DNA from 3 places in the Paenibacillus yonginensis genome. Region 2 is predicted to be linked to each of the others. Evidence: predicted binding sites of a transcription regulator. Region 2 holds the regulator's gene; each other region holds the start of a gene.

Evidence for each region. The regulator NrdR, encoded in region 2, represses ribonucleotide reductase genes. The targets are predictions, from matches to a motif close to AACACNATATATNGTGTT.
Region 1: a site for NrdR is predicted at 2,474-2,491, ahead of AWM70_RS21125 (anaerobic ribonucleoside triphosphate reductase). Genes of this name have one in related genera too.
Region 3: a site for NrdR is predicted at 2,733-2,750, ahead of nrdI (class Ib ribonucleoside-diphosphate reductase assembly flavoprotein NrdI). Genes of this name have one in related genera too.

What each region holds. Positions count from the first base shown of each region.
Region 1 covers NZ_CP014167.1:4,671,617-4,677,204, reverse strand. Annotated here, with positions in the region: gene AWM70_RS21145 (WGxxGxxG family protein) at 271-513, shown strand; gene AWM70_RS21140 (manganese catalase family protein) at 639-1,493, opposite strand; tRNA gene AWM70_RS21135 (tRNA-Thr) at 1,710-1,782, opposite strand; gene AWM70_RS21130 (MTH1187 family thiamine-binding protein) at 2,002-2,301, opposite strand; gene AWM70_RS21125 (anaerobic ribonucleoside triphosphate reductase) at 2,684-4,657, shown strand; gene nrdG (anaerobic ribonucleoside-triphosphate reductase activating protein) at 4,654-5,172, shown strand; gene AWM70_RS21115 (TetR/AcrR family transcriptional regulator) at 5,243-5,588, opposite strand, start outside.
Region 2 covers NZ_CP014167.1:774,209-779,796, reverse strand. Annotated here, with positions in the region: gene AWM70_RS22535 (sporulation protein YjcZ) at 1-57, opposite strand, end outside; gene AWM70_RS03570 (DMT family transporter) at 427-1,338, opposite strand; gene AWM70_RS03565 (YnfA family protein) at 1,381-1,701, opposite strand; gene nrdR (transcriptional regulator NrdR) at 1,835-2,305, opposite strand; gene AWM70_RS03555 (alpha/beta-type small acid-soluble spore protein) at 2,444-2,668, shown strand; gene AWM70_RS03550 (lytic transglycosylase domain-containing protein) at 2,732-3,295, opposite strand; gene coaE (dephospho-CoA kinase) at 3,292-3,888, opposite strand; gene mutM (DNA-formamidopyrimidine glycosylase) at 3,917-4,744, opposite strand; gene polA (DNA polymerase I) at 4,797-5,588, opposite strand, start outside.
Region 3 covers NZ_CP014167.1:254,273-259,860, reverse strand. Annotated here, with positions in the region: gene nrdF (class 1b ribonucleoside-diphosphate reductase subunit beta) at 1-152, opposite strand, end outside; gene nrdE (class 1b ribonucleoside-diphosphate reductase subunit alpha) at 217-2,301, opposite strand; gene nrdI (class Ib ribonucleoside-diphosphate reductase assembly flavoprotein NrdI) at 2,288-2,647, opposite strand; gene AWM70_RS01105 (mismatch-specific DNA-glycosylase) at 2,922-3,482, opposite strand; gene AWM70_RS01100 (chromate efflux transcriptional regulator ChrS) at 3,571-4,047, opposite strand; gene AWM70_RS22490 (polysaccharide deacetylase family protein) at 4,244-5,476, opposite strand.

The DNA.
Region 1 (5,588 bases), 1.1 Mb from region 2:
TAGCGTTGGTCTTCTGGGGGTTGTTCCAGCTATTCTTCTATGTGCTGAGAAATTGGATCTTTAATTACGTTAATCTTCCCTCCCCGTACGATAATATCGTTCAGTTGATCAGTCTGGTGGTTGTTCTTTTATTGTCGATGATTTTCGCGGTGCTTTTGGTTAAAGGCAATTAGAAGAAGAGTATCTGCTCCAAATTCCTCAAATCCAATGTATATAACAGCATTCATTAGCAAAAGTTATGGGTGACACAAACATTGGAGGTGAATCTTGGTGAAAAAGAAATTAACAGCCCTGCTGTTAGCCGCAGTAGTATCTGCCTTAATGGCTATTCCTGCCGCTGCTTACGGAACAAATGACACCGTCAACGCCAACAACACAAATGGCCATATGCAAGCCAATAATGTCAGAACCTATGCAACGGACGGTAATAACCATACCGATTGGGGTTGGCTCGGACTTCTGGGATTACTCGGCTTGGCCGGACTCCGCAGAAGAAGTTCGGAGCGTTCGTAATTTCTGGCAAGCAAATCGGTTATAAGTGCCGAATCAGTAAGTGTCAAATTGAAACAGCCCGCCTAACCTGATCAGGTCAGACGGGCTTTTTATTTTTCATGTTTGTAATAGGGATACTCCCTGGATTAAGCGTTAAGATCGTATAATCCCGGGCTGTGTTCGTTAGGCATTTCAGGCATGACGGGAACCGGAAACCCTTGCGGAGGATCAATCACCTTCAAGGTGCCGCCGTTACGGCTCGGCGTTTGCCCGCTGAAGATCTCCCCGATGCGCGTCTGATCAAGCCGGAAATTAAACTGCGCATTATGAAAGCCCATATCCACATACTTCTGGCATTCGGGGTATTTGTTAATGTCATAGTTAGGCACAGGGAACAGTTTGCCCCACTCTACTCCAAGCGTTTCAAGCGCCTTGGCAAACGCATTTTGATGCGCATTGTCACGGACGATCAGAAAGGCGAGGGTTTCCCGGAAGGTCTTATTGGAGCTCATCTCATAAATTCGGGATTTCTGCAGCACCCCCGTAGATTCAAGCACCAGGTTATCCAGCAAATCACTGATCAGATTGCCATGACTGTATACATAGTTCCCGTTCCACGGATTGCCTGCAGCATCCACCGGCAGAGAGCTTTGAGCTCCCATAATAAAATGGTGAGGGTTGGCATGTTTAATGGCCTCCTGAAGCGGAGCCCCATTTGGGCCGCCATTTCCAGGCGGTTCTTCCCCAGAGCCTGTCAGCAGCTGATTAATCGTGTGCTGAACCAGCTCAACATGGCTGATTTCCTCCAGGAACACACCTCTAATCAAATCCCGGTATTGCAAAGCATTCCCCCGAAAATTGCTGCTTTGGAAGAAAAACTGCATCATCGTACGCATCTCGCCGAACCGGCCGCCGAGTGTTTCCTGAAGAACCTTTGCCGCCTCCGGGTCCGGTTTGTCCGGAACAATAATATTGATTAAATCCTCTTTATAGAAATACAAAGGAACTCCTCCTTACATCACCATAGATGTTGTAATTTTTTTCTCCCCTTCATTTTGATAAAAAGAGAGACACACTATGCTACAGGAGTCCGCTTAATGGTTTCCAGTTTTGGATAAAGTTTATTACGTGGTATGCATCCAGACTGCATGTTATCGCGCTAAAAAACGCGGCCCTCCGAAATCCCGGAAAGCCGCGTCCTGACTGCCTTTATGGAATGCTGGTGAAGGGGCTCGAACCCCCGACCTACGCGTTACGAGTGCGTTGCTCTACCAACTGAGCTACACCAGCATAATTAGAACAGCCGTATAAATTATTATATAGTTCAGGCATCCCATTTTCAACGGACAAACAAAGCGGGACGCCAGCAAGCAGCCGGTTCTTACTTATTTTATCCCCGGTTTTCTTTCCTATTCTCCCGGTAGCGCCCCTTTTCTCCTGCTTGCTCGCTTGCCCGTTCTCCCACAATAGCTTCTGCGCTATCCAATGCCGCTTCTTTGTGTTTCGGCTTTACAGCTTCTCCCGGACCGAACGCAGCTTCTGCTCGGAGGAGGATTCTTTGTCGCGGCGGTCGTCGATTTTGATCGAGGTCGACACCCGCTGTACCCCCTGCGCAAAAGGCGATTCATGCAAAGCCTGAATAGCGGTGAATACTTTGTCCAGCGGCCCTTCGATAATCGTGCTCATGGAGGTGAGGGTGAACTGAACCCCCTCCTGGCTCTCCAGCACCCGCTGCATGTCCGCCACGTAAGCACTCAAGCTCGTCGAACCTGTCCCCACCGGAAGCACCGTTACCTCTGCAATTGCCACGTTTGACCACTCCTTCGTTCGTTGTTTGTCGCCTATATTGTAACAGTCCCCGTCCGAAATTACCAAAATCTCCACAATCCAATTTGCAAAAAATTCACATTTGCCCGCGGACCAGTCAGGACAGGACGTCCGGGCTTCCAAACTGTCTATTGTGACATATTTATCATTGCCGAACACTAGATGTTGTTGTATGATCATTCGGAATCAACGATATATAGTGTGGACAGTGTGAAAAGTTAACCACACATGCTCTTATTCCAAAGTGCCGCTACCCTGCGGCATCTTACATAAACCGGCCGCAGCCGGGCATTTCAACCTTATATGCCAATATGCGCATAGAGCGAATTTGACAACCATTTTCGGAAGGGAGATACAAGCAAATATGGCACTACTTCAACCTACTTACGAAGCGAACGAACATCTGCTGCGCGAAATGATCGCGGTGGGAGAGGACATCATCGACAGCAAAGATCTGGATCTGATCCGGGAGAATGCGAACCTTAACGGAGAGAGCTTTTCCGGAAAAATGAGCAAGCTTGGCAGTGAATACGCCAAATGGTATGCCAAACATTTTATTATGCCGAAGTCTGTCGTCCGGGCAATCGAGGACAACTATGTCTATGTCCATGATCTGGACCAATACGCAATCGGCACAACCAACTGCATTTTCATTCCGTTCGACAAGCTGCTGGGCGGCGGCTTTAACACCGGAAACGGCAGCGTCAGACCGCCGAATTCGATCATGACGGCCATGGCGCTGGTCGCGATTATTTTCCAATCCCAGCAAAATGCCCAATACGGCGGCGTCTCCGCCAGCAAAATCGACCACGACCTCGCGCCTTACGTGGCCAAGTCGTTCAGCAAATATTTTCGCAAAGGGTTAGCCTATTTCGAAGAGGAAGACGGCGTGCAGCCGGAGGATATCCGCATGTCCAACTTCGAGCTCCAGCTCCGTTATCCGAAATCTTACCGTTATGCCCTGAAGGAGACCGAAATCGAAACGCTGCAGGGCGCGGAAAGCCTGATCCACAACCTGAACACGATGTCCAGCCGCGCTGGCGGACAAATTCCGTTTACAAGCATCAACTATGGAACCTGCACATCGCCGGAGGGACAAATGGTCATCGACGCCCTGCTCACAACAACGATGCAGGGACTGGGCAGCGGGGAGACGCCGATCTTCCCCATTCAGATCTTCAAATGCAAGCAAGGCGTCAACCAGTCGCCTAAAGATCCCAATTACGCGCTGTTCCTCAAAGCGGCCGAATGCTCGGCCAAACGGCTGTATCCGAACTTCGCCAACCTGGATGCGCCGCTGAACCTGCAGTATTACAACCCATCCGATCCGGACTCCGAATTTGCGACGATGGGCTGCCGGACCCGGGTGCTCAGCGACCGCTTCGGACGGAACAAGCTGTCCGGCAAAGGCAATTTGTCCTTTAACACCTTGAACCTGGTCAAGCTGGGCATCGAATACGGAACCGCGTTAGGCAAGCGAAAAAAAGCCGATGAACAAGGCTTCTACCACGCCCTCGATCATTATCTGGACATCGCGCTGGACGGCCTGTTGCACCGCTTTGATATCCAGCGTAGGCAGAAGGCGAAAGCCTCCGACTTCATGATGCGGGAAGGCGTCTGGGAAGGCGGCGAGCAGCTTGCTCCGGATGAACCGGTAGGCGATCTGCTGAAGCACGGCAGCCTGTCGCTGGGCTTCATCGGCGTTGCCGAATGTATGAAAGCCCTGTACGGCCGGCATCACGGCGAAGACGAGCAGGTGTACGGGAAAGCCTTGCAGCTGATCTCTTACATGAGAGCTTATTGCGACCGAAAAAGCGATGAGCTCGATTTGAACATCACGTTGTTCGCTACTCCCGCCGAAGGATTATCCGGCAAATTCACGAAACGCGACCGCCAGTATTACGGTTCTCTGCCCGGCATTACTGACCGGGAATATTACACGAATTCGTTCCATATTCCGGTTTATTACGAAATCCAGGCCGCCCGGAAAATCGAGCTCGAAGCGCGTTTCCATGACCTGTGCAATGCCGGGGCCATCTCCTATATCGAGCTGAACGGCAACGCCCGCAGCAATCCGGCCGCGTTCCTGAGCATCGTGCAGTATGCGCTGTCCCAGCAGGTCAGCTACTTCAGCATCAACCACCCGATCGACCGCTGCTCGGCCTGCGGTTATGAGGGCATTATCGGCTCCATCTGCCCGTCCTGCGGCAGCCATGAGGAAGATGTGCACATCCGCCGCCTGCGCCGGGTGACCGGTTATTTGACCGGGGATTTCCAGACCCGGTTTAACAGTGCTAAGCAAGCCGAGGTGCGGGACCGGGTCAAACATACGCCATGAATTTATGCGGCTATTACCCGGAATCGATCAATGAAGGCGAAGGCCTGCGGGCTTCGATCTTCATCAGCGGCTGCCGGCACCGGTGCAAAGGCTGCTTCAGCCCGGCCACCTGGAATTTCAACTATGGGGAGCCGTTTACCTTGCAGAGGCAGAACGAAATCATCAGCGAGATTGCCGGAAATCCGCTGCTTAGCGGCATCAGCCTGCTGGGCGGCGATCCCTTTTTCTCCGCTGCCGAAGTCGGCAGCTTTCTTGACCGGCTCTACGAGCAGGCAGGGGAAGTTAACACCTGGATTTATACAGGCTACACCTACGAGGAGCTTACTGCGGACCCTTTGGCAGCCGAATATGCCCTGCTCCGCCGCTGTCACGTGCTGGTGGATGGACGTTTCGAAGAAACGCTGCGGGATACTTCCCTCCGCTACTGCGGCAGCTCCAATCAAAGATTGATTGATATCCCGGCCAGTCTGGCTTCCGGCCAGGTGGTGCTGTGGCAGCCCGCCATTACCTTCTAACTCCGGCCTATTCCGTCCAACAAACCTAAAAAGCATCATGGCTCCGGTTATCAACCAGAGTCATGATGCTTTATCGTTTAAAGCCTTCTGCAAGCAGTCCCCAAACCTGCTCGAAATCGTTGTCTATTCCCGGTTCCTTCCATTCATAAGCATGCGCCGGATGATGAAATCTTGCCGTAGCGTGGAACAAGGCCCGTGCCAGCTTGTCCGGTTCTCCCGGCCTGATTTGCCCCTTGTCGATTCCGGCCTGTACAATAGCGGCCAAATGTCCACAGATCTGGGAGATATGCTCGGCAATCAAGTCCACCGCCGCTTCCGTCACTTCGGCGTACATTTTGAACATTTCGGAATCATGCAGGGAGAACTCGCGTTTCATCTGAAACAGCCGCTGAATATAAGCTTTAAGCAGATCCGGA
Region 2 (5,588 bases):
ACCTGTTGAAGTAAATGCTCCGCCTACGCCGTAACCTGCTCCTGCTACTTCACCCATTTTAACGACCTCCTCTTGGTGGATTACTCTATACCATATGAAGCACCTCAAATTTTGCTGTAGGCTTAAGCCCGTGAGTGCGGATTTCCGCGTCTGCCCAAAGGCCAATCCTCATGGCCTAATAGCACAAAACAAAAGACCCTGCTTCCGCAAGGTCTTGCCCATCATGTTCATTATGTATCTTCTCTTGTATATCTTGTATATTTAAGGCACGCCCTATGTCCAAGGGAATTCTGCGCCGAGCTTGTATCCGGCTGATCAGAGATCGGCCGGCCCCACCCAGCCGATCTCCGTCAACCAATTTATCATTAAGAGGGTAATTTCAATATACACGTCCTAGATTAATGTAACCTTATAGAAAGCTGAAAATTACCTTAAACTTTTTTGGCCCCGCTTAATCATCATCTGTTTAAACCAGAAAAACAAACCAATTCCGGCCAAAGTCAATACGCCTCCCACGCCATGCAGAAGGGTGAGCTTCTCATTCAGCAAGAAAGCAGCCAGCAGGATCGCTACAGCCGGTTCCGCCACGATGACCATGGAAATGGTCGTTGCCCCGAGCGAGCCCAGCAGACGATTAAACAGCATTTGCCCAAAGATTGTAGGAACGATAGCCAGCAGCAGGAACAAAACCCATTCTTTGCTGTCGTAATCGAATAACACAACCCCCTTGGCCAAATTGTAGATCAGCATCACGATGCCGCCCACAGCAAACACGATATAGCTGTAAGCAATCGGCGGAATTCGGCGCACCAGGTTCTGCCCTGTCAGCATGTAAAGGGAAGAAGTGACGGCTCCAAGAAGTGAGAGCACATCACCATACATGGCCTCTGAGGACAGTCCCACATCGCCCCAAGCCGTTACTGCCGATCCAATTACCGCTACGCTTAAAGCGAGCACGCCTCCTCCGGTTGTCCGCTCCTTAAACATAAAGAAAGAACCCAGCATAATAAATACAGGCTGGAGCGACAACAGGATCATGGAGCTGGCAACGGACGTATGAGCAAGCGATTCCATCCAGAGCAGAAAATGCAGCCCAAGGAAAACACCCGCCAGCAGCAGAAGCAGCAGCTCCTTCCGGGATAGATCCTTAAATATGGCGCGCAAAGATAATTTGCGCAGCATCGGCGTAATTAATACCAGCGTAAAAAAAAGCCTGTACATGCCGAGTACAGAAGCCGGCGCGGTGGCCCATTTAATAAAAATGGAGGACAATCCGATCGAAATGACTCCAATGGTCAACAAGACCACATTTACATAAACTGATTTTGTTTCCTTCATGATTGTGAATTCCTTCTTCACTTCAAAATCCGGACCCTCTGCTCATTTGCGGGGCGCAAGCATCACGAGTGCCCCAATCAAACAAATGATCATCCCTGCCCAGTCATAAGCATCTGGATTTTTACGGTCCACCCACCATCCCCACAGGACGGACAATACGATAAAAATCCCTCCATAAGCCGCATAGACGCGGCCAAAGGACGAGAAAGACTGCAAGGTTGCGACTATCCCATAGGCAATGAGCAGCAACGCGCCAAACAGGCCGTACAGCGAGCTTTTTCCGTCGCGCAGCCAAAGCCAGATCAAATATCCGCCCCCGATTTCCGCCACCCCCGCAAGCACAAATAATATCGCAGCTTTCATAATAAAATGTCCTCCCTCTCCGGACTCCGGGACGCCCTCTCACATGGTACTTCATTACCGGATTGTTTGTACAGACAATTATTCCGGAACACCAAAAGAGCCCAGGAATCTCTCCAGGGCCCATCAAATTTTTTTATTCTCCGCTGCCCGTATCTTTAGACAGCAATCCCTTCAGCTCCCGCATAAACATATCGATATCCTTGAATTGGCGGTATACCGAGGCAAACCGGACGTAAGCCACTTCATCAACCGGATACAGATGCTCCATCACAAGCTCGCCGATTTCCATGCTTTCCACTTCAGCCACCGCTGTATTGCGCAGCGACGTTTCGACCTCAGAGACGATCGACTCCAGCTGCTCCACGGACACCGGGCGTTTCTCACAGGCGCGGATTAATCCGCGCAGCATCTTCTCCCGGCTGAATTCCTCGCGGCTGCCGCCCTTCTTGATTACGATTAACGGCGTTTCCTCCACCATCTCAAAAGTCGTAAATCGGCGGTTGCACTTCTCGCATTCCCGCCGTCTGCGAATGGAGCGGTTTTCATTCGCAGGCCGGGAATCCAGCACCTTAGTGCCATTATAATCGCAGTACGGACACTTCAAAATACCCTCTCCTTTCTTAGCAAATCAAGGTTTTCACCTATCTGGATAACAATTCCATCTGAAAATTTTAAACTTTGTGAGTAGATTCCGTAATACGGCACATAATACAGTTACCAACCCAAGGAGGTGAAAAAGACAATGGCAAACAACAACAGCGGTAACTCCAACAACCTGGTAGTTCGACAAGCTTCTGGCGCACTCGAGCAAATGAAATATGAAATTGCTCAAGAACTCGGCATTTCTTTTCCACAAGATGGATATGCAGGTAACTTGACTTCTTACGAAAACGGTTCTATCGGGGGTTACATTACTAAACGTCTTGTAACACTGGCAGAACAACAATTGGCTGGTCAATTCAAATAAGAACTGACAAGCAGCTAAGAAGCGCCGGGGAGAATTCTACATTCTCTCCGGCGTTTTTCTTGTTTAGAACTGCTTATAGATGCTGGTATACTGCTCATAATAATGAACAACCCGCTGCACATAATGCCTGGTTTCTCCTAGCGGGATGTTTTTGGTTGTTTCCACAGTGCCGTCCCATGTTCCGCTCTTCAACCAGTTCTTCACCCTCGTAGGACCCGCATTATAAGCTGCGATCACCGCAACCATATTCCCGTCAAACTGATCGGACAAGCTCTTTAAATACCAGGTTCCAATTTCAATGTTTGTCCCGGTTTCGTTATTGATCCTGTCCATGGATACGTTTGGCAGCTTGGCTTGCTCCAATACCCACTGCGCTGTATCCGGCATAATTTGCATCACGCCCAGCGCCCCTTTTCTGGACTGCCTGCTTGGTTTGTAATTGGTTTCAACCTTGATAATAGCAGCAACCATAAACGGATCAAGCTGGTTTTTCTCCGAGTGCTTGCGAATATCATCCTTATAATAAATCGGATAAAACAAAGTGAGCCACTGCGTATTCATAAAGATCAACACGATAAAACCCATGAACAATAGCAGCAGCACTCTTTTCTTACGGAGCCACTTCATGACAACCCACAGCTTTTCCAGAACGCTTCGACCTGGGCTTCAGTCTGTTCAAGTCCCTGGCTGTTATCAATCACGATATCGGCAATCGTCCTCTTCTGTTCAATGTCCATCTGGGCGGACAATCTGGCTTCAGCCTGGAGTGCATCAAGACCATCGCGTTCCATCAGGCGCATAAGCTGGATCTCCCGCGGCACATATACGACCATAATGGTTTCATAAAGCGAATCCAGACCGGATTCATAGAGCAGCGGAATGTCGGCTACTACCAGCTTGTCCGGATATTCGGCTTCATACGCCTCTATTCTTCGCTTCGTCTCCGCACGAATCGCGGGATGTGTGATCGCATTCAGAGCAAGACGTTCTTCCGGGCTCTCGAACACACGGGTCCCCAGCTTCTTCCGATCCAAGGTTCCGTCCGGCAGCAGGATGTCCTTTCCAAAACGCTGCACAACGGCCTCCAGCACCGGATGCCCGGGTTCCATGACCTCGCGGGCCAGAACATCGGCATCAATCAACAGCGCTCCCCGGCGGGTCAGCATGCGGGAAACCGTGCTTTTCCCCGTTGCTATTCCGCCTGTCAGCCCGATCTTCAATTGCACTCACCTCATTAAATCATACTAGCTAAAGCTGCTGGCAGCGCGGGCAATAATGGGTGCCGCGCCCGCCGACGACCGATTTCTCAATCACGCCGCCGCAGCGGCTGCAGCTCTCATTTTTCCGGCCATATATTTGCAGCTGCTGCTGAAACATCCCCATCTCCCCTTGTCCATTCACATAGGACTTGATGGATGAACCGCCGGCTTCAACAGCCTCGGTCAAGGTCGAAATAATGCTTTGATACAGGGCTGTCCACTCTTCATCCCTTAACGAATCCGCCGGGCGCTCCGGATGGATGCCGGCACGGAACAAAGCCTCATCCACATAGATATTGCCAAGCCCTACAATGTATTCCTGATTCAGCAGAGCCACCTTGATTTTTGTCTTCCGGCCGGCAAGCACCTTTCTTAAAGCTTCAAGTGTAAATCCCTCATCCAAAGGCTCAAGCCCAAGCTTCTGCAGCGGTTTGTTTCTAAATTCCTCTCCCGGCGCAAATAAATGCATCGTCCCGAATTGGCGGACATCACGGTAGCGAAGTTCAGTTCCATCCGTGAAGTGAAAAATCACATGGGTATGCTTCTCCACCGGCTCGTCACTGCGGTACAAACCATAGCGGCCTTCCATCCGCAAATGAGAGACCAACACCAGATTGTCCATTTCGATCCGCAGAAATTTGCCTCTTCGGCCAACACAGGTAATCACATGTCCTTCCAACTCCTGGCTGAACAGCTTCGTATCGTCAGGGCGCTGGATAATCCGCGCCAGATTTACGGTTACCTTCTTTATCTTCTTGCCTGTAATTAACTGGGTTAACGTTCGTCTTACGGTTTCAACTTCCGGCAATTCCGGCATTCTTTCTTCACCTCATGTCCCATTATACCGGAAAAAGCCCTGCCGTGCCCCTTTATTTGGCCTCGTACCAATTGTTCCCGCTGCTGACCTCCGCTTTCAGCGGCACGGACAGCTCAAGCGCCTTCTCCATGACTTCAGGCACCAGCCCGGTCATCAGCTCGAGCTCGTCCTCCGGAACCTCAAATACAAGTTCGTCATGCACCTGAAGCAGCATGCGGCTCTTCAGCTTCCGTTCGCTCAGCGCCTCCACCATCCGCACCATCGCCAGCTTGATGATGTCTGCCGCCGTTCCCTGAATCGGCGTATTCATGGCCGTTCTTTCCGCAAAGGAGCGAAGATTAAAGTTGCTTGCATTAATTTCCGGCAAATACCGCCGGCGTTCCAGCAGTGTGGTCACATAGCCGTCCCGTTTGGCTTCCTTGACGATCGAGTCCATATATCTGCGAACCCCCTGGAAGACGGCAAAATATTGCTCAATGAACTGCCCGGCTTCCTTCCTTGTTATGTTGAGGTTCTGGGACAGGCCATAGTCACTGATCCCGTATACGATCCCGAAATTGACCGCTTTGGCCGAGCGGCGCATATTCGAGTCAACCTGATCCTGCGGCACGCCAAACACATCGCTCGCCGTTTTGGTGTGAATATCCATCTCATCCAGGAAAGCTTCTTTCAGCCGCTCATCCCCTGAAATATGAGCCAACACCCGCAGCTCGATCTGAGAATAGTCGGCCGCCAGGATATGCCAGCCCGGCTCGGAAGGCACAAACACCTTGCGGATCTTGCGTCCTTCCTCCAGACGGATCGGAATGTTCTGCAGGTTCGGATATTGGCTGCTCAGCCGGCC
Region 3 (5,588 bases), 520 kb from region 2:
TTCTGATCATCGTTCAGCGTCAGCCAGGACATTTTATCGTCCGAGAGCGGAATTTCATCGTCCGTCCAGAACTGCATAATGTTCTGGTTCCAGAACATCAGCGTGAAATCGTCGTCCGGACGGTTCCAGTTCACCGCTTTGATTGCGTTCATTCCCAAGTTCCCCTTCCTCTATGAGGCGCCGCTCAGGCGCGCTGTTCTCCCCGTCCTCTCAAGGTTAGACGGAGCAGGTCAAACATTCTTCAACGGACAGCTTTTTGGTCCGTGTGTAATACAAGGACTTCAGGCCTTTGTGAGCCGCATACAGGTAATAACGGGCCAGCTGGCGTGTCGTCACGTTGCTGTTCACGTGCAGGATGGTCGAAATGCCTTGGTCCACGTGCGGTTGAATCTCGGCGATGAGATCCAGCACCTTGAACTGATCCATATTGTAAGAAGATTTATAGAAAAAGATATTATCGCGCTGCAAATAAGGCATTGGATAATACGTTGTTGAATTCGCATAAGTCCGCGTTTCGATCTGTTCCACAATCGGCATGACGCTGGAAGTGGAATTCTGGATGTAGGAAATGCTGGCCGTTGGCGCAATGGCCATCCGGTAAGCATGGTACAGGCCGTTCTTCATTACGGCTTCTTTGAGCTTGGCCCAATCCTGCGGAGCAGGAAGCTCGAGGCCTTCGAACAAAGCTTTCACCCGGTCGCTGGTCGGACGATAGTCCGTTTCCAGGTAACGGTCGAAATAATTCCCGTTCGCGTATTCCGATTTCTCGAAGTCTGCAAACGTTTCGCCCGTTTCCACGGCGATCATCATGCTTTTTTCAATTGAATAGTAGTTCATGGCCATAAAGAAGGCGCGGGCAAATTCTTTGGCCTCTTCGCTTTCATAAGCAATTTTGTTCTTCGCAAAATAGCCGTGCAGGTTCATCACGCCAAGTCCCACGGAATGCATCTCGCGATTGGCTTTCGCTACGCCCGGCGCGTTCCCGACGTTGGTCATGTCGCTGACGGAAGTCAAAGCCATCATGCCTTCGTGAACGGATTCTCGGATTTTCTTCGACTCCATGACGTTCACGATGTTCAGGGAAGCCAGGTTGCAGCTGATGTCGCGGCGGATTTGGTCTTCCATGCCGTAATCATTAATTTCGGAGGTTTCCTGCAATTGGAAAATCTCCGTGCACAGGTTGGACATTTTGATCTGTCCGATGCCCTTCAGGGCATGGCCTTTGTTGGCATTTGTTTTGTTCATGATATAAGGATAACCGGATTCCAGCTGAACCATAGCGATTTTGGTCAGCATGTCGCGCGCGTTCATGACGGCTTTCTTTTTAACACGGTCGTCCGCCAGCAGCTTGTCGTACATTTCGTCCATGTCCATGTCGTCCAGGTGTACGCCATAGGCTTTGTAGACGCTGTAAGGGCCGAATACATGCAGCGGCTGATTGTCTCTTGCCAGCTCGTAGAACCGGTTCGGCACGATCAGGCCGATGGACAACGTTTTGAGGCGGGTTCTTTCGTCCGCGTTGATCTTTTTGCTGTCCAGGAACTCGATAACGTCCCAGCCGAAAATGTTGTAGTAGCCTGCGCCAGAGCCTTTGCGTTGTCCCATTTGGTCGGCATAGGAGAAAGCATCCTCCATCAGCTTCAGGACAGGCATAATGCCTTTGGCCGCGCCTTCCACGCCTTTAATCGGTTCGCCGCGCCCGCGCAGCTTGGACAGGTTCACCGCTACGCCGCCGCCGATTTTGGACAGCTGCATGCAGGTGTTCAGCACATAGTTAATGGAGTTCAGCGAGTCGTCCATCTCCAGCAGGAAGCAGGAGACCAGCTCGCCGCGGCGGCTTTTGCCCGCGTTCAGGAACGTTGGGGTTGCCGGCTGCAGGCGCTGCTCCATCATGGAATGCGCCAGCGTGCAGGCCGATTCCGCGTTGCCGCGTCCCAGGTGCAGCGCTACGGCCGCTACCCGGTCCGGATAATGCTCCAAGTATTGGGAACGGTCGTTTGTTTTGACCGCGTAATCCGTATAGAACTTCGAAGCCGCCATGTAAGACTGGAACTGGAAGTTATAGCTGTGCGTAATATCGTAAACCCGTTCAACTTCGTCCGGGGTATATTTCTGATAGAAATCCTCATAATAATCGTTCTGAATCATATAAGCGACCTTAGCCGCCGTGCTTTCAAACTTCAGGCTCTTCGACTCGACATCCGCCAAAAATTCGCGAACCGCCTCGCGGTCCATCTCCAATTGGAAAAATCCGTCTTCGCCCGTCTTCATCAACATGTTGTTAAGCTCAATATGCCGCAAACCGGCTCACCTCCTGTTTAAATCGTTCCGCATCTCCAAACGTCCCTGACAGCTCAAACTTGCTGATGACCGGAACATCGTATTTCTCCGAAATAATGTCCGCGCTCTTCGCGAACCTGTCTCCCCAGTTGCGATTGCCGCTTGCCGCGACCCCGACCAGCCGGTCATGGTTGCGCTGCAGAAAAGAAGCGACCCGCTCCGGAACCTGTCCGAAGCCAGTCGTATATGTAACCAGTACAAAGGGTTCGTCAATCGTCATCGATTCGTCGATTTGCACTGCCTGCATTTTCAATTTGTTGATAAATCTTTTAACATTTCCTGTCTTAGAATCATAGGCGATCAGCACTCGGAATCATCCTTTCACCCTTATCGGTCGCGCTACTCTGCGGATTTTGTCCTCTTGTGTCATTAAACCAAATCACAAGCTCCAAAACCCAATATCTAGAGTCTGATATTAAATTTAACCTCTAGATATAGTGATGTCAATCCTGCCAAAAGCCCGATATAAGGGGGTCGTCCGCCGAGATTCCGCTCCTTAACTGGGTTTCCGACCATTTTTTGAAGCGCAAAAAAAAATAGAGAAAGCGGTTCGCTTTCTCCTGAAAACGTTTCCTGCCAAACTATGAAAATGAAGTTGGATCTTTTTCAGAAATTACCTCGGCCAGCTTTCCATAAATGCCCACAATTTGTTGCATCGGCATCCGCACCAGTCCGCTTAAAGAAGGGGCTACAAATTCGTGCATGCCCTCCAGAAACGGTTCGGGCTGAAACCCCCACTGCACTTTGCTGCGCCTGCTGTATTCCGTATATACGCCTTTGCCGACGAAACAGACGACCCGCGGCCGGTAATGCAGCAGCTTCGCTTTCAGGATCTCGCGGCCTTCCTTGTAGTCCTCCCGCGTTAAATCGTCGATGCCTTTAGTCGGCCTGGACACAATGTTCGTAAACCCGTAGCCCAGCTTCAGCAGCTCGCCGTCCTCGGACGGGTCATACAGCCGCGGCGTCAGCCCCGACTGGTGCAGGATACGCCAGAAGTTGTTCCGGGGATTGGCGTAATGGTGTCCGGTTTCTCCGGAAATCAAACTCGGGTTGAAGCCGACAAATACAATCTGAAGGCCGCTGTCCAGATGATCCGGCACGCCTCCGGAGCCCGTGCCGCCTTGGTTCTCATGACTGCTCATGCTTGTCCCCCCTTCTGCTCCTGCAGGGTAAGGCCTCTGCTTCTTCTGTATCTGCGTCCTGGCCTGAACGTTACCGTTACGATTACCGTTACAGCCTCATGCCCATCCGGCTCTTGTAACGGGTTATAAGAACCTGGGAATCAACACTGGTGATACCCGGAAGAATGTACAGCTTCTCTTTCATGAACTCTTCCATCTCTTTGTTGTCCGTGAACAACGCATGCATATGCAGCTTGGACGGCCCGGTCATATGGTACAGACTCGTTACGACCGGCTCCTCGGCCAGCGCTTCCGCCACCCGCTGCAAATATTTAGGCTCTACTTCGACATTAAAAAAAGCCGATACGGAAATACCTATTTTCTCAGGATTTATGACGGCTGTAAAGCGTTCAATAACGCCTTCCTCCATTAATGCATTAATGCGGGTCTGCACCGCTACACGGGACAACCCGATTTCCTTGCCCAAATCCGTATAAGAAATCCGGCCGTTGCTGTTCAGCTCCTTGATGATTTTGCGATCGATCTCATCCAGCGTAACCCGGCCCTGCTCATCCATTCTCGACATCGGTTCACCTGCTTTTCAAAGATTCTGGATTGGTAATCGTACCAGTCGTACCTGTTCTCTGCCTATAAATATATCCTTTTTCAGCGAAAAAGCCAGCCCCTGGCAGAACCTGTCTGCTGCAAGGGCCGGCACGGGATTCCCGGACTGCCAAAGATCATCAATAGGCCGAATGCGCCTAACCAGCAAAAGCGATCCGCTACCGCTCGTCGTTCCAGAAATTCACGGGCTTCAGCTCGGGCGTAATGACCGCAAATGCATAACCTTCTTTCTTAAGCTCGGCAAGAATCTTCGGCAGAATCTGAATCGTGGTCGGCAGGTCGTGCATCAGCACGACGGGAGCCGTCTTGCGGGCGGATACGGCTTTCACCTGCTTCATGACATTCGCATAGGTTGAAGCCGTATCCGCTTTAAACTTCCAGTCCTGGGAATCGACGTTCCAGTCCCACAGATGATAACCCGCTCCCAGCACCTTATCCCGGAAGTCCTCCTTAAAATACGGTTTGCTGCCGTATGGAGGACGGATCAGCACCGATTTAACGCCGGCGGCTTTGTAAAGTCTTTCATTATCGTCGTTCATCTCCTGAAGCGCGGCCTCCGGCGTCTTGTAGAACAGATCTTTCTGATGGGTCATGCCGTGCAGCCCGACCGAATCCCCTTCTTGGACCATCCGTTTCACCGAATCGGAATAAGAGCTGATATGATTGCCGAGCATAAAAAAGGTGGCTTTGACCTCATATCGGTCCAGAATATCCAGCAGCTGCCCCGTATGGGCGCTTGGACCGTCATCAAAGGTCAAATAGATGGTTTTGCCGGACGGTCTGCCGGCAGGTTTCGGGGGAGCCGGTTTGGCCTGCCGCTCCGCTTCCTTGACCGCCTTGAGGTGGCTGTCGATTTCGGATTTGTGGGCGGCATCAAACTTGTCATTATCCAGGGCTCCCTGGGTCGTCACTACCCGAAGCAGCAGCTTGTCTGCCTGATAGGTGATCGGATAACCAAAAGATCTGGCCAGCAGCCCCAGCTGCACGCGGGTCGAACCGTTCTCTACAAAGAGAGAGGTTTGTACCGTCGTTCCGTCCGGCTTCACCGCCTGCCCTTCTTCAGCCTTCAGCAGAAGAACGAATCCGCCCGCCGAGGTCAGCGAAATTTCCTGCGGCGTGCCCGTAAGCTTGAGGCCAAACAGCTGCGCGGCCTCGCGCACAGGCACATAATAGTTGCCGGATTTAAAGACCGGGAGCAGGTCCGTCAGCTCATCATTAAGCCCCAGCAGGGCGGTGGATGCGGCGGATGATGCAACAGCCTTGGCTGGCGCTGGCGAAACCTTTGGCGAAACCTCTGATGAAGCGGCAGCGGCAGCTGCCGACCATCCCGGCAGCACCGCCAGCAGCAGACAGGAGACGAGCATCATCCACAATGTGCATTTTCTAAGCATGGATGCCTTCCCTCCAATTCTCGTATTAGGTTAATCCCTTTATAGCAAAAATAAAAATATAAAACAAAATTTAAGATAAAAAATGCTAGATTAGCCGCGATTTCAGCGGCAT